3 regions of the Salinicola sp. 4072 genome follow, and region 1 is predicted to be linked to each of the others. Evidence: predicted binding sites of a transcription regulator. Region 1 holds the regulator's gene; each other region holds the start of a gene.
The links. The regulator sigma-54, encoded in region 1, starts transcription at its own class of promoters, with help from an activator protein. The targets are predictions, from matches to a motif close to TGGCACNNNNNTTGCTNT.
Positions count from the first base shown of each region.

Region 1 (5,919 bases):
CCATCGTCGAGCAAAATGACGAGGATGGAAAACGCTGTTCACGAACGGTGTGAAGAGAGTGGGAGCTACTCGTCTTCGTGGAAACGCGCTTCGAAAAGTTCGGCGATCGCGTCCATGGCGGCGTCTGCATCGTCGCCCTCGGTAGTCACGGTCAACTCGGTGCCGCAAGGCGCGGCTAGCATCAGCAGAGACATGATATTGGCGGCATCGGCCTGCCGCTCACGGTGTTGAACCGCGACACGGACGTCGAAGGGTTGGCAGCATTGGACCAGTTTGGTGGCGGCGCGGGCGTGCAGCCCACGACGATTGGTCAGGCGAAGTTCACGTGTCGGCATCGCGCTTGAGTGATCCTGCGTCTTTTGTTGGTGCATCCTGCGGCGCCGGCTCGCGCGGTTCCGAATCCTGCGGGAGCGCGGTCTGAATACCGAGTTCGCGATGGCGAAGTCGAATGTCGGTGGATTCATGATGGAAGTGGCGAGCCAGGCGTTCGATCAGGTAGACCGAGCGGTGCTGGCCGCCGGTGCAGCCGATCGCCACCGTCAGGTAGCTACGATGGCTGGCCAGGTAGGCGGGCAGCCAGCGAGTCAGCCAGGCGTGGATATCGCCCGCCATGGCGTGGACGTCGGGGTAGGATTCCAGAAACTCGACGATCTGGGCATCGCGGCCGTCATAGGCGCGCAGGCCGGGGTCCCAGAACGGATTGGGCAGGCAGCGCGCGTCGAAGACCATGTCGGCGTCCAGCGGCACGCCGCGTTTGAAGCCAAAGGACTCGAAGGTCAACGTCAGACGGCCGCCGGTGTGCTTGGCGACCTGTTCCCCGATCCGCGCCCGCAGTTCGTGTACCGAAAGCCCCTGGGTATCGATCACCAGGTCGGCCATGCGGCGAATCGGTGCGAGATATTCCTGCTCGTGATCGATCGCCTCGGCCAGCGTCATGTCGTTGCCGCGTGTCAGCGGATGACGCCTGCGGGTGGCCGAGTAGCGCTCCAGCAGAATCTTGGCGTCGGCGGTGAGATAGACGACCTGCGTGTCGATCCTGCGCTCTCGCACCGCATTCAGCAGGACCGGGAAGCGTTCGAGCGATTCCGGCAGGTTGCGTGCATCGATGCTGACCGCCACGTTGGGGCGCGTGGGCGGAGCGCTGCGCAGTTCGTCGATCAGCGGTGCCAGCAGATTGGCCGGGAGGTTGTCGATGGCGTAGTAGCCCAGATCTTCCAGCGCCTGCAGGGCGATCGATTTTCCCGAGCCGGAGCGGCCGCTGATGATGACGAGTTGCATGCCTAGTGTGTCCTGGTTCAGTCGTCGTCGTTGGGTTGATGATGACGAATGGCATCGATCAGCGCGTCGTGCAGCGCCTGCTGAGTCTCCGCGTGACGCAACTGCTGTCTGACGCTGCCCTGATTCATGACGCCGGCGACCTCGGCCAGTAGCGAAAGGTGGGTATCGTCCGCTTCTTCCGGTACCAGCAGCACGAATACCAGATCCACCGGTTCACCGTCGATCGCGTCGAAGTCGATGGCGTCCTTCAGGCGCATGAATCCCGCGATCGGCCCCTTGCAGTGAGGGCTGCGCGCGTGAGGGATGGCAACGCCGTTGCCGATCCCCGTGCTGCCCAGTCGCTCACGTCCGATCAGACGGCTGAAGACTTCCTGGCTATCCAGGCTGGGTGTGTTTTGGGCGATGAAGGTGCTGAAGAATTCCAGCAGACGTTTTTTGCTACCCCCCGTGACCCCGTAAAGGGTACGTTCGGGGGGCAGAATGCTTTCCAGTGTCATCATCAGGCGTTAACGGGCGCCGGCGCCTTGGGCGCGGGCTTGTGCCTTCTCTTTGTGTTTGACCAGTTGACGGTCGAGTTTGTCGGCCAGTGAATCGATGGCGGCATACATGTCGGTATCGCTGGCTTCGGCGTGCAGATCGCCGCCTGCGGCATGCAGGGTACAGGCTGCCTGTTGGCGCTCCTTCTCGACACTCAGGGTGACCTGAACATTGGTGATATTGTCGTAGTGACGCTCCAAACGAACGAGTTTTTCTCCGACATAGTCCCGGAGGGCATCGGTCAGCTCGACATGATGGCCGGTAACGTTCACTTGCATGACACACTCCTGTTGCGGCAGATGGCACTTTTGATTGTAACCCTTTTCAGGTCACTGCAAAGGCATCGTGATCGATATCCTCCGGTTTGGCGAGTCCTGGATCGATTTTGCCTCGCCGTACAGTCGGGACGTCAGGAAAGGCGCTTGCGTTCACTGGACGAGGGAATGCCCATGGCTTCCCGATATTTGGCCACGGTGCGCCTGGCAACGCAGATATCGGACTGGGCAAGCAATTCGACCAATTTGCTGTCCGAGAGCGGCTTTCTGGGGGGCTCTTCGCCAATGAACTTCTTGATCCGGGCGCGAATCGCCGTGCTCGAATAGCTGTCGCCTTCCCCGCGTTGACCGCCGACCTGGCTCGAGAAGAAGTACTTGAGCTCGAACACGCCGCGAGGCGTGTGGATGTACTTCTGGGTCGTGACCCGGGAAATCGTCGACTCGTGCATGTCGACGCTGCCGGCGATGTCGGCCAGTATCAGCGGCTTCATGGCCTCTTCGCCGCGCTCGAGGAAATCGACCTGGCGCGACATGATCTCCCGGCCGACACGCAGCAGCGTGTCGTTGCGGCTCGAAAGGCTCTTGAGCAGCCAGCGGGCCTCCTGCAGATGCTGGCGCAGGAAGGTGTTGTCGTCACTCTTGTCGGCGCGCTTGATCAGGGCGGCGTAGTCGGGCTGGATGCGCAGACGTGGCAGCGCCTCGGCGTTGAGCTCGATGCGCCAGCCGTCGGGGGAGGGCGTGGCGACGAGGTCGGGAATCACGTAGTCGTCGCGGCAGGTATCGAAGCGTTGCCCGGGGCGTGGTTCGAGCGTGCGGATCATCGCGATGACGCTGTCGAGTTCGTCGTCCTCGAGCCGCAGGCGGCGTTTGAGCAGTCGCCGATCGTTGCCGGCCAGGGCCTCGAGAAACTGGCGTACCAGGCGTTTGGCTTGTGGCAGCAGTGGGGTGTCCGCGTCCAGCGTACCGAGCTGGAGCAGCAGGCATTCGCGCAGGTCGCGGGCGCCGACGCCGGTGGGGTCGAACTGCTGCAGACGCATCAGCATGTGTTCGAGATCCGCCGTGGTCACGCGATCGTCGCGCTGGGTGCGGAGGCTGAGGGCCAGTTCGTCGAGAGAGCCGGTGAAGTAGCCGTCGTCATTGATCGCGTCGATCAGACATTCGCCCAGCTCGCGCTCGCGGTCGTCGAAATCGCCCATCGCCATCTGCCACAAAAGGTGGTCGTGCAGACTGGTGGCAGCGGCGTTGCGGTCGAAATCCGGCGCCTCTTCGCTGCCGCTGCCGCTGCCCAGCGATCCGGCGGTGGCGTCCTGATAGGTGTCGCTCCAGTCGCTGTCGAGCGCCAGCTCTTCGGGAATGTCGCTGGGCCAGTCGTCTTCCGGCGCTTCCGGGGTCTCCTGCTCCGAATACTGCTCTTCCAGCTCCAGCATCGGGTTGGATTCGAGCGCTTGTTGAATCTCCTGGCACAGGTCGAGCGTCGACAGCTGCAGCAGTTGAATCGCCTGTTGGAGCTGAGGCGTCATGGTCAACTGCGTGCCGACTCTGAGTTGCAGCGAAGGCTTCATGGACATGGCGAAACGGTCGTCATAATCAACGAGGGAATAGCCACGTTACTGATTGATCTGACGACATGCAACGATTTATGCAAGAAACATGCCACTCAAGGCGGCTCAGGCAAGGCTGGCCGCCGGAAAGAAACACGGTGGGGGCGGGAAATCGGATTATAACCGGAATTCGTGACCAAGATAGACGTCGCGAACGCGCTGGTTGTCGAGAATGGCTTCGGGGCGGCCCTCGGCAATGATCTGCCCGTCGCCGACGATGTAGGCGTTGTCGCAGATATCCAACGTTTCGCGCACGTTGTGATCGGTGATGAGAACGCCGATCTCCCGATCGCGGAGCTGGCGGATGATGCTCTTGATATCGCCGACCGAGATCGGGTCGACGCCGGCGAAGGGCTCGTCGAGCAGGACGAAGGCCGGCTCCGTGGCCAGCGCGCGTGCGATCTCGACGCGCCGGCGTTCGCCGCCGGACAGGCTCATGCCGAGGTTGTCGCGAATATGGTCGACGTGAAAATCGGCGAGCAGCCGCTCAAGCTGTTCGCGTCGCCCGGCGCGGTCCAGATCCTTGCGCGTCTCGAGAATGGCCATGATGTTGTTGGCGACACTCAGTTTGCGAAAGATCGAGGCTTCCTGCGGCAGATAACCGATCCCGGCTCGCGCCCGGTCATGCATCGGCGCACGGCTGAGGTCGTGGTCGTCGATATGAACGCTGCCGGCATCGGACTTGACCAGGCCGACGATCATGTAGAAGGAAGTGGTCTTGCCTGCGCCGTTGGGGCCGAGCAGGCCGACGATGCTGCCCTGGCGCAGGGTCAGACTGAAATCGTGGACGACGCGACGTCCCTTGTAGCTCTTGGCCAGATTGGCGGCCGTTAGCGTTTTCATGGATGCGATCCTTGTGGCGACGCGGCGCAGAGCGATTCAGGCCCGGTGAGCGTGGTCGGGAGCAGAGCCCGAATCTTCTCTGGAATCATGACTGGAATGACTATTGGGACGACTGTTCGGAAGCGTTGCGCGGCGTAAGTGTCATGCGAACGCGACCGTCGCCACTGCCGTCGCCGTCCTGGCTGGAACGAGCCTGGACGCGGCGCGAGTCGAGATAGTATTCGACGTAGGCGCCATCGAAGGTATCGCCGGCCTGATGCAGCTCGGCGTTGCCGACCAGTTCCACGCGGCGCTCGGCGGCGTGATAGACGACGGTGTCGCCCCAGCCCTTGACGATCTCTTCGTCGGGCGCCGGTTTCTGTTCGAGGTAGGCGCGCTCTCCGCCCCCACCTTTGGCGGTGACCTGGTTGACCTCGCCGTTGTTACCCCGCTGGATGTCGACGCGTGCAGCCTTCAGTTTCATGCTGCCTTGTTGCATGTCGACATTGCCGGTGTAGACGGCAGTGCCCTGGCGGTCGTCGAGCTCGAACTGATCGGCGGCGATCTCGATCGGCGAGCTGGCATCGCTTTCCAGTGCCATGGTCGGAAGGCTGGTGAAGCCCAGTGCGGTAAGCACCAGGAGTTGGCCGAGTTCTCGCCTCATGATCCTTGATCCTCAGATTGCTGTGACTGGGATTGCTGTGATTGGGGTTGCTGTGGCAGGTGCCCCTGCACGTTGTCGGTCAGGCGCATACGGTCTTCGTTGATCCAGGCATCGAAGTGATCACCACGCATGCGCTGGTCATGCTGACGCAACACGGCGGGTGTGTCACTCCAGGCATGGGCTTCGCGATTGTCGTAATGCAGTGTCTGCGTTTCCAGGCTCCACGCCTGCTCCGGTTGTATCAGGCGCGCATTGCCCTCCAGGGTCAACTGCTCGCCGCTGCGATCCATTACCCCCGTGTCGCTGGTCACCTGCCACTGGCGCTGCTCGTCGTCGATGAGGTAGCCGTGGGGTGTCTCGGTACGAATGACATCGTCGGCGGGCGTGTGTACCAGCCGCGGCGTATCCAGGCGTTGATAGGCGCGCCCCTGAGCATCGAAGCGCGTCATGCTGGCCTCTTCGAGGTAGTAGTCGGGCTCGCCAGTCATGTTGCTGGTTGCGGACTCCTGCTGGTTTTCTCCACGCTGATCCAGATAGGTCAGCCCGCCACCCAGAATCAGCAGTAGTGCCAACAGGCCGAGGCGCCTCCACCAGGGTGACTGAAATCCGGCTGTCTTGGCCACGGTTGCTCCTTGTCTTAAACGAAAGCCTTGATCGAACTGGCATTGATGAACGTGAGCCTTGAAGGCTCGAACCGCGTCGTTGCCTTGGTGCTGGACACGACGGACCGCTTCATTGCAAC
Region 1 covers NZ_JAXOVV010000002.1:132,554-138,472, reverse strand. The annotation lists gene R3F72_RS02965 (HPr family phosphocarrier protein) at 66-335, opposite strand; gene rapZ (RNase adapter RapZ) at 322-1,278, opposite strand; gene ptsN (PTS IIA-like nitrogen regulatory protein PtsN) at 1,296-1,775, opposite strand; gene hpf (ribosome hibernation-promoting factor, HPF/YfiA family) at 1,785-2,093, opposite strand; gene R3F72_RS02945 (RNA polymerase factor sigma-54) at 2,225-3,658, opposite strand; gene lptB (LPS export ABC transporter ATP-binding protein) at 3,809-4,534, opposite strand; gene lptA (lipopolysaccharide transport periplasmic protein LptA) at 4,635-5,177, opposite strand; gene lptC (LPS export ABC transporter periplasmic protein LptC) at 5,174-5,800, opposite strand.

Region 2 (5,919 bases), on a different contig from region 1:
AACTGCGCTCCTCACGCCTTGCCCCGCACAAAAACTGGCTCCGGCGCGGCCGTGCATGAAACGCCGACAGCCCCTAAGTCGATGATCCACGCTCTGCGCTGGATCGACGAGTCCCCTGGGCACTGAGTAGGAGGGTCGGGCGCGCATTGTACAGGCAAGCGCGCGACACTGGCTACTTTAGTCTATCGACGTAGCGCAAGATCTTTTTTCACGGCGATCCTGCGGGCGCGAGAGAAGGTCGTTTGCCCCGGACCCGGTTCTGGCGCGCCTTTTATTGTCATCACAACTAGCTGAAAAATAGCGGTTTTTATTCTTGCGAGGATCCCGTGGAAGACGCTGAGCAGATAGGCGAGTGGGTTCGTGCCGACGTCTGGCGCATGGAGGCGCTGCGCCAGGCGCGGTCGTTGTGCCTGCCCGACTGGTGCCTGGCCGCCGGCTTCGTGCGCAATCTGGTCTGGGACCGCCTGCACGGCTATTCGCCATCCACGCCGCTGAACGATATCGATCTGATCTATTTCGATCCGGCCTATTTCGATTCGGTCCATGCCGGCAAGCGCGCCGATCGCAAGTACGAACAGCGCCTGCAACGCGCCTCGACGCTGCCCTGGTCGGTCAAGAACCAGGCGCGAATGCACGAGCGCCACGGGCATCGTCCCTATGAATCTATAGAGGAAGCGCTGAGTGTCTGGGTCGAACGTGAAACTGCGGTGGGCGTCACGCTGGGCGATGATGATTGCCTCCGCCTGATCGCGCCGTTCGGCGTGGCCTCGCTGCTGGCCGGGCGGGTCACGCACAACCCTCGGCATGGCGATCGCGAGGTGTTTCGGCACCGTGTTGCCGCTAAGGGGTGGCAACGACGGTGGCCGAAGCTCGACATTCCCGAGCTTTGAAGCCGGGCTCTGCGGCAATCTCAGGAGCGCAGGTTGCCCAGCAGCCAGTCGAACAGCCGCCCGGGGCTGTTGGCGACCGGTTGGGTAATGACGAAACGGGGCAGGAGTACCGTATCGACCGGTGGCTCCAGCCAGCCCGTACGGCGAGTCAGCACGTGTTCGATGCCCGCGCCGGTCGCGAGCCGTGCCAGGTCGTCGTCCTCGCCGCCACCGGCATAGGCGGCGATGGGCAACGGATGGCGGCACAGAATGGCCAGCTGGTGCTGGCTCTCGCGTAGTTGGGCCAGCGCCCGGGCGTCCTGGGTCAGGAATCGTGGCGGCATCAGGCTGCCGAAACGGAAAAGCCCACCTTGCTCGAGCCGCCGGATGCTGAACGCGTCCAGCGACTCGCCGGAGACAATCGCGTCGGCGTTCAGCGTCGCGGCGACAGCATGCAACATGGCCGGCTTGTACGACTGGTCGAGCTCGTCAACGTAAGTCTTGATCGCTTGACTGTAATGCTCGTCCCGGCTGCCGGCGACAATCGGCGGCGCGGGCAGGCCGGCTTCGACCAGCTGCTGGGCGGCACGCTCGGCCGTGTCTTCATGCCATAGCGCTTCGCCGAACGCTTCATGCCAGGAGCTCCAGGCTCGCTGAGTGACCGGGCAGGGGAGAAAGACGTTGGCCGGCAGTGCCATGCGTTCCAGCGTGGGTGCAACCTGTTTGAGCGTGTCACGCCAGCCGCCGTCGAACGTGAGTGCGATGCGGGGCAACTGATCGTGATGAAGCTGCAGCACGCTCTCCAGACTGACGATCTGCGCGCTGTCGCTGAGACTTTCCAGCAGCTTTTGAAAACTGTCCGGGCCCAGACACCAATCGGCGCGGTGGGGCAGGCGTGCCTCGGCTTCATCATCCAGTACCCGGCGCAGTGCGAGAATAGCGCTTCGGCCCCATAGCGGCTCGCTGAGATTGAGACGCCAGTGACCGCGTAGGCGCTGTACCACATCCTGTGTGCGATCCAGCCTAGGCATGGGTAGTTCCATTACTGAGTCATTGATCGCCATGAGTCACGGCGCGTACGAACAGTATCCGTCGCCTATCGGGTTTCGGCAAAGTTTCCGGCGACGACTCAATGCTCCATATTAGTGCATATGGGTGAAGTGGTGCGCCAAGTTGGTGCTTTCAGCGATTCGTGATCCGGCGGGATGAACGGTTTGCGTGCATTCAGTCGCCGCTTAGCCTACGAATGGATGTTAAAATTATCTTTCTCGTCATGCGGTTATATCAGTCGCTCACTGTCCTGCTTCATTTTGGCACATTCTCTGCATAGCTATGTAAAAACGGTGTGCGCGTGGGCAAGAGCGCTAACTTCGTGCTACAAAACACACATGCCAAAAAACGGTGTTGGATATTCGCCAACGAATCGAGCCATGGCTCACAGTGGAGGACAACATGTCTGAGAAAACCCTCGCCCTTATCGAAGAACACGACGTCAAGTGGGTGGATCTGCGCTTTACCGATACCAAGGGCAAGGAGCAGCACGTCACGATTCCTGCCAGTGCTGTCGATGCGGAATTCTTTGAAGATGGTCAGATGTTCGACGGCTCCTCCATCGAAGGCTGGAAGGGCATCAACGAGTCCGACATGATTCTGCGTCCGGAAGACGGGACTGCCTTCCTCGATCCGTTCACCGAAGACTCCACGCTGATCCTGCGCTGCGACATCATCGAGCCGGCCACCATGCAGGGCTACGAGCGCGATCCGCGCTCCATCGCCAAGCGTGCCGAAGCCTATCTGAACAGCACCGGCCTGGGCGACACCGCTTTCTTCGGTCCGGAGCCCGAGTTCTTCATCTTCGACGAAGTGCATTGGAAGACCGATATCGAAGGCTCCATGTACAAGATCTCTTCCGAAGAGGGTGCCTGGTCCACCGATCGTCAGGTCGAAGGTGGCAACCTGGCCCACCGTCCGCGCGTCAAGGGTGGTTATTTCCCCGTGCCGCCGGTCGACAGCTTCCACGATATCCGCAGCGCAATGTGTAACACGCTGCAGGCGATCGGCCAGAGCGTCGAAGTGCATCACCACGAGGTGGCCAACGCCGGTCAGAACGAAATCGGCGTCAAGTTCAACACCCTGGTGAAGAAGGCCGACGAAGTTCAGGAGATGAAGTACGTCATCCACAACGTGGCGCACGCCTACGGCAAGACGGCAACCTTCATGCCCAAGCCGCTGGTCGGTGACAACGGTTCCGGGATGCACGTTCACCAGTCCTTCTGGAAAGATGGCCAGAACCAGTTCGCGGGCGACGAGTACGCCGGTCTGTCCGAAATGGCGCTGTACTACATTGGCGGCATCATCAAGCACGCACGCGCGCTGAACGCCTTCACCAACGCTTCGACGAACTCCTACAAGCGTCTGGTGCCGGGCTTCGAAGCGCCGGTCATGCTCGCCTACAGTGCGCGTAACCGCTCTGCGTCAATTCGTATTCCGTACACTTCCAACCCGAAGGGCAAGCGCGTCGAGACTCGCTTCCCCGACCCGACCGCCAACCCGTACCTGGCGTTCGCGGCGATGCTGATGGCCGGTATCGACGGCATCAAGAACAAGATTCACCCTGGCGATGCCATGGACAAGAACTTGTACGATCTGCCGCCGGAAGAAGGCAAGAAGGTCCCGACCGTGGCCACCAGCCTCGATCAGGCGCTGGAAGCACTCGACGCCGATCGCGCCTTCCTGACCGAAGGTAACGTGTTCACCGACGACATGATCGATGCCTACATCGAGCTGAAGAACGAAGACGTCGAGCGCCTGCGTCTGGCGACGCATCCGGTCGAGTTCGACCTCTACTACAGTGTCTGAGGTTCACACCTTGGCCTGACGAAAAGCCCCACCTCGGTGGGGCTTTTTCGTTCGTGGAGCGTCCTGCTTTTGCCGGCTCTTGGCCTCTTGCCGAAAGATCTGCACGAGGAGTCCGTCGGCCCGGGCGTAGGGAGGCACCGGGGGCCAAGGCGAGCCGGACACATTCAGGCCCTGGCCGGTATCGGCCGATAAACCGGTGTCATGATCGGTGGGCGACAAGGAGAGGATAACGATGCAAGCACGACGGGTTGGGTGGATGGTCGGCGGTGTGGCGGCGCTGATTGTGGCGTTGCCGGCACTGGCGGCCCCGGTCTATCGGCATGTCGATGCCAACGGCAACGTGGTCTATAGCGACGAGCCCGGACAGGGCAACCGGGTCGATCTCAAGCCCATTACGGTGGTCGATCCGGCAGAGGTCGAAAGCCGCTCGCGCCCGGCCGAGTCGACGCCGACATCGCCTTCGGCGGTCGACTACGAGCGCTTTGCGATCACCAGCCCGAGCAATGGCGAGACCCTGCCGACCGGCCAGGGCGGCAACGTTCAGGTGCAATTGGCGATCGAGCCCGAACTGCAGCCGGGCGACCGGGTTCAGCTCCGGGTCGACGGCAAGGTGAGTCAATCGCCGATGCATACCAGCGTGTTCGCGCTGAGCCAGCTCGAGCGCGGCGAGCACCAGATCCAGGCTGAGCTGCTGGACGCTCAGGGCCAGGTGCGGCTGTCGACGCCAGCGGTGACGCTCTACGTCCAGCGGGCCAGCGTCAACCTGCCCGCCAATCCCAATAACCCGAATTCGAATAATCGATAGGCAGCGATTTGAGAATTGCACCATTTTGGTGAATGAAGACTTGGTTGCTATTGAGCGTTTCCCGGTCCTGAGCGAAATCGGGGAGTGGCGCGGTTTTTGCACTGTATAAGCACATACCGGATCACCACGATGGAACGACGCATGTATCAACGTTTGCTGGAGCACTTGACGACCGCCGTCCTGCTACTCGACGAGCATCTGCACGTGCGCTGGCTCAACCCTGCCGCCGAGGCGCTACTGGCCGCGAGCCGGCCCCGGGTGGTCGGTCATTGGCTGGAGTGCTTGAACGGCGAGGACGGCAGCATCCGACAGGTGCTGCTCAAGGCGATGCAGGAGTTTCATCCCTACACGCAGCGGGAAGCGGCGATGGTGCTGACCGCCGGGGAAGTGATCACGGTGGATTTCACCGCGACGCCGATCACCAGCCGCGAACTGCTGCTCGAGATCGAGCCGCGGGATCGGCTATTGCGAATTTCCCGCGAGGAGGCGCTGATCGCACGCCAGGAGACGGTCAAGGTGCTGATGCGCGGCCTCGCCCACGAGGTCAAGAATCCACTGGGTGGCATCCGCGGCGCCGCGCAGTTGCTGGAGCGGGATCTCCCCGATCCGCAGTTGGCCGAATTCACCCGAATCATCGTCGAGGAGGCGGATCGCCTGCGGGATCTGGTCGATCGCATGCTGGGCCCGAATACGCTGGTGCACCACGAGCCGCTCAATGTGCACAAGGTGCTGGAGCGGGTGCGGGCGCTGCTCGAGGCGGAGCATCATCAACTGAGATTCGAGCGCGATTACGACCCCAGCATGCCGGATCTGGTCGGCGACGAGCCGCAGTTGATTCAGGCCGTCCTCAACATTGCGCGTAATGCGGTTCAAGCCATGGAAGAGTTCGGAACGCCCGAGCCGCGCCTGCTGCTGCGTACCCGGGTTCGCCGTCAGTTCACCCTGGGCGCCGAGCGCCACCGGCTGGTGTGTGAAGTCGCGATCGTCGACAACGGCCCGGGCATTCCGGAGCACATCCGCGAGACGCTGTTCTTCCCCATGGTCTCCGGTCGCGCCGAGGGTAGCGGCCTGGGATTGTCGATCGCGCAGTCGATTCTGCATCAGCATCAGGGGTTGATCGAATGCGAATCCCAGCCGGGCGCCACGGAGTTCCGGCTGCTGATCCCGTTCGAGGCGCAGCAGTGAGATTGGCCGCATCCCTTCTTCGTACGCGAGCGCCTCGACCGGGTCGTGCGCGCGGGCCGTTGGCCCATGTTGTCGCGAGTCCCGAAGTTGTCGCGAGTCCCGAAGTTGTCGCGAGTCCCGAAGTTGTCGCGAGTCCCGAAGTTGTCGAGAGTACCGAAGTCGCTGAGAGCGCGATTCACCGTTCTGCTGGAGAACTGCCAT
Region 2 covers NZ_JAXOVV010000030.1:21,641-27,559, forward strand. The annotation lists gene R3F72_RS16295 (nucleotidyltransferase family protein) at 327-890, shown strand; gene R3F72_RS16300 (polysaccharide deacetylase family protein) at 911-1,900, opposite strand; gene glnA (glutamate--ammonia ligase) at 2,322-3,728, shown strand; gene R3F72_RS16310 (DUF4124 domain-containing protein) at 3,961-4,533, shown strand; gene glnL (nitrogen regulation protein NR(II)) at 4,675-5,718, shown strand; gene glnG (nitrogen regulation protein NR(I)) at 5,918-5,919, shown strand, end outside.
Region 2: glnL (nitrogen regulation protein NR(II)) is a predicted target of sigma-54. The motif match lies at 4,619-4,636, and genes of this name have one in related genera.

Region 3 (5,919 bases), on a different contig from region 1:
CGGGAATGCGCGGAACCACCGAATAGGTGCCGTTCTTCTGCATGTTGGCCATGAAGGTGTCGTTGGTGTCCTGCAGCGGCACCAGCGATGGGTTCGTGATCGGCGCGTTCCAGCACGAGGCGAGGATCGAGGCGACGGCCGGCTTGCAGATGTCGCAGCCCATCCGGCCTTTACCGTGACGCGCGTGGAGCGCCTCGAAGCTTTGAATGCCTTCGACCCGGATGAGGCCGTAGAGCTCCTGGCGGGTGTAGGCGAAGTGCTCGCACAGGCTGCGGTCGACTTCGACGCCACGGCTTTCCAGCTCGTGTTCGAACACTTGCTTGAGTAGTGCCGTACAGCCGCCGCAACCGGTGCTGGCCTTGGTGTCGGCCTTGAGCGTGCCGAGATCCGTGCAGCCGGCCTCGACCGCCTGACAGACCGCCCCTTTGGAGACGTTGTGACACGAGCAGATGGTCGCTGTCTCGGGCAGGGCATCGGCACCCAGCGTCGGCGCGCCTTCGGTGCTGGGGAGGATCAGCGCGGCCGGATCCTTGGGCAGTTCCAGGCCGTTGCTGTAGTACTGCAACAGGGTATCGTAGTAGCTGTTGTCGCCGACCAGCATGGCACCGACCAGCTTCTTGCCATCGCTGGAGACCACCAGCTTGCGGTATTCCTGCTTGATCTGATCCAGATAGCGGTACATGCGAGCCCCGGGGGTGCGGTCGCCATGCGCATCGCCGATCGAGCCGACATCGACGCCGAGCAGCTTCAGCTTGGTGCTCATGTCGGCGCCCTGGAAGGTGAGTTCGCCCTCGACCAGGGTGTCGACGGCGGCCTTGGCCATCTGGTAGCCGGGGCCCACCAGGCCGAAGATGCTGTCCTGCCATAGCGCCACTTCGCCGATGGCCAGAATGTTCGGATCGCTGGTGCGGCAGTTGTCGTCCACCACCACGCCGCCGCGCTCGCCGATCTCCAGCCCGCAATCCCGGGCCAGCCGATCCTGGGGGCGGATGCCGGCGGAGAACACGATCAGGTCGGTTTCCCACACTTTCTCATCCTGGAAAACCATGCGGTGCTGGTGGTCCTGGCCGTCCTCGATACGCTGAGTGGCCCGGCCCGTCAGTACCTGAACCCCCAACTGCTCGATCTTTTCGCGCAGCAGATCGCCGCCTTCGGTGTCGACCTGCATCGGCATCAGGCGCGGCGCGAACTCCACCACGGCGGTGTCGAGATTCAGGCCGCGCAGGGCATTGGCGGCCTCCAGCCCCAGCAGGCCGCCACCGACGACCACGCCACTGGAAGCCGTTTCGGCCGCGGCGCGGATCGCATCGAGATCGTCCAGAGTACGGTAGACGAAACAGTTGGGGCGGTCGTTACCCGGAATCGGCGGCACGAAGGGGTAGGAGCCGGTCGCCAGGATCAACTGGTCGAAAGCGTGGCCGCCACGTTCGGTGACGACGAGGCGGGATTCACGGTCGATGGCGCTGACGGCTTCTCCCAGGCGAAGGTCGATGCCATGTCTGGCGCAGAAGTCCGCTTCGCCCAGGGCCAGGGCATCGGCATCGCTGCCGGTGAAGTAGTCTGATAGATGCACGCGATCGTAGGCGCGGTGGCGTTCCTCGCCGAAGACGGTGATGGCGTAGTGCTGATGCGCCTGGCGTTCGACCAGCTGCTCCAGACAGTAGTGGCCGACCATGCCATTGCCGATCACGATCAGGCGAGGCTTGCGGGGCGGGGTCGGGGTGTCGGCTTCGAAGGTCATGCCGCTTCCTCCAGTGAGTGTTGAGTGTCTTCGGTCAGGCGTTGCGCGACATCGCTCGCGCCGAACAGCAGCAGATCGCGATGGTGGCCGAGATCCGCACCGGCTCGGGACAGCTGAAACAGCGCCGGACCATCGCCGGTATCGCCGTAGAGCACGGCGCCGATCAGTCGGTCGTTGCGAAGCAGCAGGCGGCGATAATCGCCGCCTTCCGGGTCGGCGTAGGTCAGGATGTCGTCGTCGGGTTCCGCCTCGACGGGGCCGAACGCGTAGAGAGAGATGCCGGCGACTTTCAGCCGCGTGGCGCAGGCGCTGTCGCTGTAGGGTTGCGGCGTCTGGCCGCCGAGGAGATCCGCCAAGGTCTCGACCTGCTGCCAGATCGGCTCGACCAGGCCCACCGTGGTGCCGTCGAATTCGCAGCATTCACCGATGGCATGAATCCGGGGATCGCGGGTAGTCAAGGTGGCATCGACGCAGATGCCGGCGCCGACATCGAGACGGGCCAGGCGGCCGAGCTCGGCGTTGGGCGTGATGCCGGCGGCCACCACCACGCAGTCGGCGGCCAGTCGGCGGCCGTCGGTCAGTCGCACGGCCTGGACGTTGCCCTGGGCGTCGGCGTCACAGCCGGACAGGCTCGCATGGGTCTCTATCGTCAGCCCGCGCCGTTCGAGCGTGTCACGCAACCAGGTGGCGGCGGTGACATCGAGCTGGCGGTTCATCAGTCGATCGCCGCGCTGCAAAAGCGTGACCGCCAGGCCACGCTTGCGCAGGCCCTCCGCCGCTTCCAGCCCCAGCAGCCCGCCGCCGACGACCACCGCCCGGCTGCCCGATGATCGGGCGATCAGCCAGTCGACATCGTCGAGATTGCGAAAGCCGCCGACGTTACCCAGCTCGATGCCGGGAATAGCCGGCAGCGTGGGGCGTGAACCGGTGGCAATGACGAGACGGTCGTAGTGAACCGGGTCGCCGATGTCGGTATGGACACGTCGATGGGTACGGTCGATCGTCACCACGCGCTCGCCCAGCCGCCACTCGACGCTGGCGGACATCTCGTCGCTCAGCCGGGTATCGAGGGAGTCGCGTTCGATCTCGCCGGCCAGCCACGGCGACAGCAGGATCCGGTTGTAGGCCGGTGAAGCCTCCTCGCCGATCGTGGTGATGTGAATCGGCCGGGTCGGACGGTCCTGTAGCGCCTGCAGCAGCCGGTGTCCGGCCATGCCATTGCCGATGATCACCAGATGTTCTCCGGCATCGGGTGGTGCTTTGGATGGCGCATCGGCTGGTGCTTTGGATGGAGCATTGGCTGGTGCTTTGGATAGAGAAAGGGCGGTCCTGCTCATGTTGATCCCCCGTCAAGCGACGTTTTCAAGCGCAGACGTTTTCCGAGTTCGGAAGAGACGCCTGGAAAAACGGCGGCGCAACGCAAAAGGCACCTGATGACACGGAGTATTGAACTCCGCGGCATCAGGCGCCTTTGCCTGAATATCGATGTGCCTGAATATCGATGCGACGCCCGAGAGCCGACGAATGCAGTGGCAACCGTCAGCCTGCCGGGGCGTGCCATGGCTATCTGGCGCGACGCTGCCTCGATGCAGCGCCGGCCTGGCGATCGCGACCGCCATTGGTCGCCGATGGTGGAACTCAAGCGAAGGCCATGCCAGTTCGCCGATCTTCAAATCGATTCAGTGGCTTGGTAGCAACGAGCGCTATCGAAAGCGGGCAGGAAGAGGGCGGATGGGCGCTGGCCTGCGCAACGCCGGTGCAACGTTGCGCGCTTTCGCACCAAAGGTTGGCATGAACGGCCCGAGATCGGATCTCTCGATTTCGAGGCGCGGGGTGGGCGTGGCTGCAGAAGATTGTCGAAAAAGGAAAAAGCGGCCGGTGGCCTGCTTATTGCTTCGATCTTTTACCCAGGTGTGCCAGTTGCCAACGTCGGCAACGAGCAGCGCTCCGGCACGCAACAACGGCAATGATCACGACGCACCGCGGATACCGGCAGGATCACGCGGCAGCAGGCAAAGAGGCCTGACCTCACGTTCAGCGTGAAGTCAGGCCTCTTTGCGTTTCAGGGAGGCGTTCATGCCCAATCCGTACAGCACGACCGATCCACAGCCTCGGCGAACGACGCCCCGCGAGTCGTTCGGCGACACTGGCTTCTCTTTCGAGTGCACCGCCACCAGATCCTCTTCCGAGAGCACCACGACCTGCCCGTCTTACAAGGGCACCACGACCTGCCCGTATTGCGGCGTCGGTTGTGGCGTTGTTGCGACAGTCGAGAACGGTACGCTGACCGATGTCGCCGGGGATCCGGCTCACCCAGCCAACCAGGGGCGTCTCTGCGTCAAGGGCAGTGCGCTGCACGAGACGCTGGGCGAGCGGGGGCGCCTGTCGCATCCCGTCGTCGATGGCGAAGCGGTGGGTTGGGACGAGGCGCTGCAGTGCGTCGCGTCACGGCTGGCATCGACGCAGCGCGAGCATGGCCGGGAGACGGTGGCAGCCTATCTCTCCGGACAGCTGCTGACCGAGGATTATTACGTTGCCAACAAGCTGTTCAAGGGCTTCCTGGGAACGCCTCATGTCGATACCAATTCGCGGCTTTGCATGGCTTCGGCGGTGGCTGCCTACAAGCGGTCTTTCGGCGCCGACGCGGTACCTTGCTGTTATGAGGATCTGGAGTGCGCGGAACTGGTCGTGCTGGTCGGCTCCAACCTGGCCTGGAATCATCCGGTGATCTATCAGCGGCTGAAGGCCGCCAAGCAGCGCAACCCGCTGATGCGCATCGTGGTGATCGACCCCCGGGTGACAGACAGCTGCGAAATCGCCGACCTCTATCTCGGTATTGCGCCCGGCAGCGATGCCCGGCTGTTCAACGGGCTGCTGGCCTGGATGCACGCCGCTGGCCGGGTCGACCGGATCTATCTAGAACGCCATACCCGAGGCTTCGAAGAGACGATGCAGGCTGCCTGCGAGGACGATGTCGGCATCGAGGCGGTCGCTCGCGACTGCGATGTCGACGCCGAGCGGCTGGAGACCTTCTTCTACTGGTTCGCCACGCAACTGCACGTGGTGACACTCTATTCCCAGGGCATCAACCAGTCGAGCAGTGGCACCGACAAGTGCCAGGCGATCATCAACTGCCACTTGGCGGGCGGCAAGATCGGGCTGCCGGGCGCGGGGCCGTTTTCGATCACCGGCCAGCCCAATGCCATGGGCGGGCGCGAGGTCGGAGGTCTGGCCAACCAGCTCGCGGCGCACATGGACTACCACACGCCGGGAGCCATCGATCGGGTCACCCGATTCTGGCGCACCGAGACGCTGACGCCGACCTTGCCCGATGTGCCGGGTTTCAAGGCCACCGAGCTGTTCGACGCCATCGAGCGAGGGGAGATCCGGGCGGTCTGGATCATGGCGACGAACCCGGTGGTCAGCCTGCCCGAGGCCAATCGCATCAAGCGCATCCTGGCGGCGTGCCCGCTGGTGATCGTTTCCGACTGTATGGCGAATGCCGAGATCCTGGAGGTCGCGGACATCGTGCTGCCGGCCACTGGCTGGTCGGAAAAGGATGGCACCGTCACCAATTCCGAGCGCTGCATTTCCCGCCAGCGCGGGTTGCTGCCGCCGCCTGGCGAGGCGCGTCACGACTGGTGGATCATGACCCAGGTCGCCGCACGTCTCGGCTTTGCCGAGGCATTTCCCTATGTCGATCCCTTCGAGATCTTCGACGAACATGCCCGGCTCTCCGGTTTCGAGAACGCGGTCGAAGGCGAGGGTAGCGAAAGCGACGGCGCCATTTGGCGGCCGTTCGACATTTCGGGGCTGGCGGGGCTGGATCGTGCCGGCTACGACGGCCTGGCACCGGTTCAATGGCCGGTGACCGCCGCGGCCCCCGCGGGCACGCCACGGCTATTCGAGAACGGCCGCTTCGCGACGCCCGATGGCCGTGCCTGGCTGTTGCCGGTTCGTCCGCAGGCGGTACGCCAGGAACTGACCCGGGAAAGGCCGCTGCGCCTGAACACCGGTCGGGTACGGGATCAGTGGCATACCATGACGCGGACGGCGCGGGCCTCCCGCCTGATGAACCATCGCGGCGAGCCCTTCGTCGACATTCACCCGCTGGATGCCGAACGCCTCGGCGTCGCCGACCAGCAACTGGTCGAGCTGACGGGGGGCGATGGTCTCTA
Region 3 covers NZ_JAXOVV010000005.1:128,627-134,545, forward strand. The annotation lists gene nirB (nitrite reductase large subunit NirB) at 1-1,741, opposite strand, end outside; gene R3F72_RS06070 (NAD(P)/FAD-dependent oxidoreductase) at 1,738-2,973, opposite strand; gene R3F72_RS06075 (nitrate reductase) at 3,818-5,919, shown strand, end outside.
Region 3: R3F72_RS06075 (nitrate reductase) is a predicted target of sigma-54. The motif match lies at 3,621-3,638, and genes of this name have one in related genera.